Regions from separate parts of the Kitasatospora sp. NPDC001175 genome, predicted to be linked through region 3. Evidence: riboswitches for the same ligand, from Rfam matches in the RefSeq annotation. Region 3 holds a riboswitch; each other region holds the start of a gene.
What was found. Region 3 has a riboswitch for cyclic di-AMP ahead of ACWDAK_RS20060 (M23 family metallopeptidase). Riboswitches for the same ligand answer to the same signal wherever they lie in the genome.

Region 1: it holds a riboswitch for cyclic di-AMP, as region 3 does, so the genes downstream of both, ACWDAK_RS28465 (transglycosylase family protein) here and ACWDAK_RS20060 (M23 family metallopeptidase) in region 3, are expected to answer to the same signal.
Region 2: it holds a riboswitch for cyclic di-AMP, as region 3 does, so the genes downstream of both, ACWDAK_RS14840 (transglycosylase family protein) here and ACWDAK_RS20060 (M23 family metallopeptidase) in region 3, are expected to answer to the same signal.

What each region holds. Positions count from the first base shown of each region.
Region 1 covers NZ_JBSFJU010000049.1:13,374-15,563, reverse strand. Annotated here, with positions in the region: gene ACWDAK_RS28465 (transglycosylase family protein) at 1-1,055, opposite strand, end outside; cyclic di-AMP (ydaO/yuaA leader) riboswitch at 1,040-1,212, opposite strand; gene ACWDAK_RS28460 (sirohydrochlorin chelatase) at 1,735-2,190, opposite strand, start outside.
Region 2 covers NZ_JBSFJU010000016.1:120,100-122,289, reverse strand. Annotated here, with positions in the region: gene ACWDAK_RS14845 (cytochrome P450 family protein) at 1-582, shown strand, start outside; cyclic di-AMP (ydaO/yuaA leader) riboswitch at 897-1,077, shown strand; gene ACWDAK_RS14840 (transglycosylase family protein) at 1,082-1,927, shown strand; gene eno (phosphopyruvate hydratase) at 2,161-2,190, shown strand, end outside.
Region 3 covers NZ_JBSFJU010000026.1:24,387-26,576, forward strand. Annotated here, with positions in the region: gene ACWDAK_RS20055 (hypothetical protein) at 1-332, shown strand, start outside; gene ACWDAK_RS20060 (M23 family metallopeptidase) at 441-1,319, opposite strand; cyclic di-AMP (ydaO/yuaA leader) riboswitch at 1,331-1,487, opposite strand; gene ACWDAK_RS20065 (tautomerase family protein) at 1,657-1,860, opposite strand; gene ACWDAK_RS20070 (alpha/beta fold hydrolase) at 2,060-2,190, shown strand, end outside.

The DNA.
Region 1 (2,190 bases), on a different contig from region 3:
ATGTAGATGGCGACGTGGTAGACACCCGAGTTGCTGCCGTTGTTGGACCAGAACAGCAGGTCGCCCGGCTGCAGCTTGTCCAGCGACACCTTGGTGGTGACGTCGGCCTGGTCGGCGGCGACGCGCGGCAGCGAGATGCCGGCCTGGCGGTAGGCGGCCTGGGTCAGACCGGAGCAGTCCCAGCCGCCGTCGCTGCTGCCGCCGTAGACGTAGGCCTGGCCGACCTTGGAGAGCGCGAAGTTGACCGCGGCGGCCTTGCTGCCGGTCGCGGTCGCGGCCGGAGCCGGGGTGGCGGGCTTGGCCGGAGCCGGCGCCGGAGCCGGGGTGCTGGAGCTGCTCGGCTTGGCGGCCGGCTTCTGGGTGTCCTGCTTCGGAGCGGCGGCCGAGGTGCTGCCGAGCGCCAGTTGCTGGCCGGGGAAGATCATGTCCGGACCCTGGGGCAGCACCGACTTGTTGAGGTCGTACAGCTTCTGCCAGCCGCCATCGACATTGTTCTTGGTCGCGATGGACGACAGCCAGTCGCCCGCCACCACGGTGTACTTGGCGCCGCTCGCGGCCTGCGGGGCGGCGGCCGGGGCGCTCTTCGGCGTGGCGGCCGGAGCCGGGGTAGCCGGGGCGGCGGGAGCCGGGGCAGCGGCCGGCGCGGAGGTGTCGACCTGGGCAGGAGCGCTGTCCTTGGTCAGACCGGCCTTGACCGAGCAGACCGGCCAGGCGCCGGGGCCCTGCGAGGCGAGGACCTTCTCGGCGATGGCGATCTGCTGCGCCTTGGTCGCCAGGTTGGCCTGCGGGGCGTACTGGGTGCCACCGAAGGCGGCCCAGGTGGAGGCGGTGAACTGCAGGCCACCGTAGAAGCCGTTGCCGGTGTTGATGCTCCAGTTGCCGCCACTCTCGCACTGGGCGACCTTGTCCCAGGTGGAGACGGAAGCGGCGGAGGCACCGGAGGCAGCGAGGGCGGGGATCGACAGGCCGAGACCGACCACACCCGTGGCGGCGATCAGACGGCGAGCACGCTTGTTGGCGTTGATGGGCAGCATGAAGGTGCGTTCCTCTCCCACGCCTGCGAGGTGAGCTGTCGGATTCGGGCTGGAGTTGCCCGGCCGTGCTGCGCACGGCTTCACCCCTAGCCCGGAACCGGCCGAATACTGGCCGGCTCTCGGGCGACTTACCTGGTTCCCCCGCCCCTGCCGTCGGTGCGTTCTGCGGTGCCAGCTGCTCCGGCGGCAGGACTCGGCGTTCCGGAAGAGCTGGGTCCGTGTGTCAACGAACGGAGAGCACGTTAAGCAGACTTAAGTTGAATCCGCAAACACCTGTGAGTTCCCTCACAGGCCATTCGCGGATTCCTCAAGATCGAATGCACGCCGGCATTTCCAGGGAATCCGATGGGGCTCTTTCAGGTATGCGGCCCGAGTGGGAATCTGCCTTCCTTTCAGGTGATGCCGCGGCATTTTCGGGGGGTCGGGGCGACCAGTTGTGAAGGTTTTGAAAAGCCCTGATGGGGAGTGGGGTCCGGGTCAATGTGGCCCACTGGAGAGGGTGATGGCAAATGTCCGAATTGCGAGTCGATGCGGCAAATGTCGCGCGGGGGTTTGCCAATTCGCCATCCGACTCCGGCCGCACGGCTCCAGGGGTCCGCACCCCGCTCGACCTGGGCCGAGCGGGGCCGCGGACCCCTGGGGATCCCGGAAACGCCGAGAGGCCCCTCGCGGGGGCCTCTCGTACGGTCTTGTCGGGTGCTCAGTCGGCGGGCTGCTCCGCGACGACGGCCGGGGCCTCGCCCGGGCCCGGGATGTTGAGCGCGGCCAGGTAGGTGGACGCGATCAGCTGACCGACGGTCGGGTAGGCGCCGAGCGGGGCCGCGCTCGGGCAGCCGGTCTCCTCGGCTGCCGCGGCCAGCAGCTCGGGATCGGCCTCGGGGCCGATCACCAGCGGGGCCAGTGCCGGCCGCTGGGATCCGGTGGCCTTCAGGTGCTCGACCGCGGCGGCGACCGAACCCGGCACGTCCAGGGCGGCGGCCACCACGGGTACCGCGAGCCGGGCGGCCAGCAGTACGCCGGTGATCCCGGCCGCCGCGGCGGACTCCTCGCCGCCGACGGTGGTCAGGACCACGCCGTCCGCCGCAGTGGTGATGGCGAACAGGCGCGCCCGGTCGGCGCGGGCCAGGCCGGCCTCGGAGAGCCGTACGTGCACCGC
Region 2 (2,190 bases), on a different contig from region 3:
GACCACGGCGAGCACCTCACCGAGAACGAGGCCGCCGCGATGGCCTTCATCCTTCTCTTCGCCGGCTTCGAGACCACCGTCAACCTGATCGGCAACGGTCTGTACGCGCTGCTGCGCAACCCGGGGCAGCGCGCGCTGCTGCAGGAGTCCGTGGCACGCGGCGAGAAGGAGCTGCTGGCCACCGGGGTGGAGGAACTGCTGCGCTACGACGGGCCGGTGGAGCTGGCCACCTGGCGGTTCGCGACCAGTCCGCTGACCATCGGCGGGGTGGAGATCCCGGTCGGCGACCCGGTGCTGGTGGTGCTGGCGGCCGCGGACCGCGACCCGGCCAGGTTCGCCGCGCAGAACACGCTCGATCTGGCCCGGAAGGACAACCCGCACCTGGGTTTCGGCCACGGAATCCACTACTGCATCGGCGCTCCGCTGGCCCGGCTGGAAGGCCAGATCGCGCTGGCGACCCTGCTGACCCGGCTGCCCGACCTGACCCTTGCCGCCGAAGGCGCCGAACTGCGCTGGCGCGGCGGTCTGATCATGCGTGGCCTGCGCGAACTCCCGGTTTCCTTTACCGCGCGACAGGGCTGATCTTCCCCGTAATCCAGAAGTCATTCTCGGGATTTCGGTGAGATGTGCCACATGGTCCGCGCCGCCTTCCGGACACCCGGCGAACCGGGCGTGTCGAGCTGACGGCGTGTCGGGCTTGTCCCCGTTTGTCGATCTCTGAATGCGCATCAAACCGGACAAAGTCACATCGTTTGTGGGCGCATATAAACACAGCGTAATTCTCGTGTGATGTACGGGATATGAGCTTGTGATTGGTGTGACGGTATGCGTAGTCTCCGATGAGTTCGCAGCTGCGAACCCCGTTGCGTGGAACGCCAAACCTTGCCCATCACGCCTCGGGACACCGACCAGAACCCTTGGGCAAGGGCGGGGGACCCAGGTTTCGTCGCCGTTCCCACGGCTTGGGGTGAAGCCGCGTCGGCAGGGCAGGAAGCGTTCCTGTCCCGCTCGCCGCGGCCGGGCCAACCTCCCGGTCCGAACCCGACAGCTCACCTCGCAGGCGTGCGGAGAGGACACCTTCATGCTGTTCACCGGTTCGGGCCGTCATCGTCGCAAGACCCAGGCCGAGAAGGCCATCGCCGCTGCCGGTGTGGCCGGCGTCGGTCTAGCGCTGCCGCTGCTCACCGCCACCGGCGCACACGCCGCCTCCGTGTCGGCCTGGGACAAGGTCGCCGACTGCGAGAGCGGCGGCGACTGGAGCATCAACACCGGCAATGGCTTCTACGGCGGACTCCAGTTCACCTCCAGCACCTGGAAGGCCTACGGCGGCGGCCAGTACGCGGGCCAGGCCAACCAGGCGAGCAAGGGCCAGCAGATCGCGATCGCCGAGAAGGTCCTCGCCTCGCAGGGTCCCGGCGCCTGGCCGGTCTGCTCCGTCAAGGCAGGTCTGTCCAGGGGCGGTTCGGCCGCCGACGTGGACACCAGCAGCCACACCCGCAGCTCCGGCTCGGGCTCCTCGGGCAGCAAGAGCAGCACCAAGAGCTACAAGAGCCAGTCCTCCCAGGACTCTTCGCGCACGGTTGCCACTCCGTCCTTCCCGGGCAAGGCCGGTTACGACGCCGAGTCGGGCAAGTACTGGTACCAGAAGAGCGGCGGCTGGTACTGGACCAGCCACCAGAGCATCTACGAGCAGTTCGCGGGCGGCGCCGCCGAGAAGGCCCCGGCGCAGAGCCCGGTGTCCGCCGCGGCCACCACGCAGAGCGCCGCCACCGGCGACTACACCGTCAAGGAGGGTGACACCCTGTCGGGCATCGCCCAGGCCCAGCACCTCTCCGGTGGCTGGCAGCACCTCTACGACGTCAACCGCGCCACCATCGGCGGCAACGCCAACCTGATCCTCCCCGGTCAGGTGCTCAAGCTGGGCTGACCCCAGGTGGCATGAGGGGCCGTTTCCGCCGCGTCGCGGAAACGGCCCCACTTGTCGCGCTTGTGGTCATTCAGGTGAACTACCGGCTGGTAGAGCGGCCACACGCTGAGACGGAGCCAAGGGCAGCGTGGCCCGGAGGCCCGGTGCGGTTAGGCTCTGGTCGTAACGACTCCGCAATCGTCCGCAGACTGCACCCCCTGTCCGTAGGACCTGCTTCCGCTAGGAGATGCCTCGTGCCGTCCATTGATGTCGTCGTAGCCCGT
Region 3 (2,190 bases):
AGCCGGTGCAGGGGGACGAGGGCTGGAACCGGGCGCGAGTGCTCTCGGTGGGGATGGCCACCGACGGGGCGCGGCTGCTGCTGGAGAACCGGCTGATGCGGCGCAGCTACCGCAATCTGGCCGGGCGGAACGCGCTGGGCCTGCCAATGCCCGACGAACTCGCCGGTGACTTCGAGGACTTCGAGGCGGCGGTGGCGGCGGAGGCGCTGCGGCTGTGCGGGGAGTGGACGGTACCGGGGCTGCCCGAGCTGCTGGTGGCGGAGTTCGCGGACCTGGCGCCCGAGCCGGAGACGGCGGAGATCGAGGAGTACCTGGCGGGCACGGACGCCTGACCGGCCGGCCGCCGTACGCCCGGCGACCCGCCGCACCGCGCCCCTGCACCAGGGTGTACCGGGCCCGGCCGGGCCGGCCGCCGGGGCGCGCCCGGCGGCCGAGGGCCGTTACGGCTGGAGGCCGTGGGAGTGGAACCAGGCCAGCGGGTCGACCGGGGCGCCCCCGGCGGGGCGGACCTCCAGGTGGACGTGGGGGCCGAGGGGCACGCCCGACGGCAGGACGCCGCGGGAGTGCCCGGTCGCGCCGACCCGGCCGAGCTGGGTGCCCGCGGTGACCTGTCCGGACACGGCGGAGATGGCGGAGAGGTGGCAGTACCAGATCTCGGTGCCGTCGGGCAGGGTCTGGACCACCCGGTAGCCGTACGCGCCGGACCAGCCGGCCGCGGTGACGGTGCCCGCGCCGACGGCGGTGACCGGGGCGCCGGTGCGAGCGGCGAAGTCCAGGCCGGTGTGCGGCTGGGACCAGTGCGAACCGGCCTGGTCGAACCGCGTCGCGAGCGTGTAGCCGTCGACCGGCGGCCGGAGGGTGCCGAGCCGGGCGCGTTCCCCGGCGGCCTGGGCCTCGGCCTGCTGGACGGCCCGCTTGGCCTCGGCCTCCTGGGCGGCGGCCAGCCGGGCGGCCTCCTCCGTGCTGGTGCGCTCTCCGTCGGCCTGCTGCTGGATCCGGGCGGTGAGGGTGAGTCCGGGGTCGGCGGCCAGGACGTGGTCCGAGGCCGTGTCGGGGACGGAGAACGCCGGCGCGGGAGCGGGCGGCTGGGTGGCGGTGGCCGCGGCGGCCGGTCCTGCGGTGGCGAAACCGGTGGCGCCGAGTCCGGCGGCCATCGCGGTCACGCCGAGCAGCGAGCCGCTGCGCGACTGGCGGGGCATCCGGTGCCGGGCCGCACCGTCGGCGTCGGCGGCCGGTTCCGGCGGAAGGTCGAGCAGCTGGGTGCCGACCCCGACGCTGCCGACCCCGAGGTTGGCAGGGCTGTGCGACAAGGACGCCACCGGGCGCGCTCCTTTCCTTCCTTCGCGCCGACCGGGTTAGCTGACGGGTTCGGAGCAGGAAGGTCTCCTACGAGTGGGCGGGCCCACCCGATTCACCCCAGGAACGTGGTTCCCCGGCTCCCGGACCCACCCACGGGGCAGATCTTGGGGATTGGGCGACAGCACGGTGCCGTTCGGGTACGGCGTTGCCGACCGCGCTGCGTTATCAAACGTTAATCCGAGAAGGCCATGATTCCAAGCTGCACGCCTAGTGAAGTCCTTGGCTCCTGAGGCGCAATGGGCGATTTGTGACTATTGACCAGCTCGCCCCATGACAGCCCGTTATCCACCAGGGGGATCAGCCCTGGGCCCGGCGGTCCCGCTCGGCGAAGGTCGCACCGGCGATCGCCCAGTTCTCGCGCGGCACCTCCTCGATCGCCACCCAGATGCTCTCCGGCTGCACGCCGGTCGCCCGGGCGTACGCCTCGGTGAGCTCGCGGGCGATCTCGGCCTTCTGCTCCTCGGTGCGGCCGGCCAGCTGCTTGACGTTGATGAACGGCATGACAGCCCCTCAGGTTCGGGTTCTGCGGTCAGCCGCACCGTATCGCACGACCCCGGAGCACCGACGCCCGGAAGACCCCGGGCGGCGAGCACCCCACCGGAGTCCGCGAGTGCAGTCACCGCAGACCCCTTGACGGCTAAAGCTATTAGCCATAGCTTTTGGGCTACAGGAAGCAGCCACACAACGGCGGAGGCTCACCATGCCCGGCACCCAGCACCCCGACACCCGGTTCCTCGACGTCCCCGGCGGCCGGATCGCGTTCGACGACAGCGGCACCACCGCCGGCGGCGCCCCCGTGGTGCTGCTGCCCGGCATGCTCGACTCCCGCGC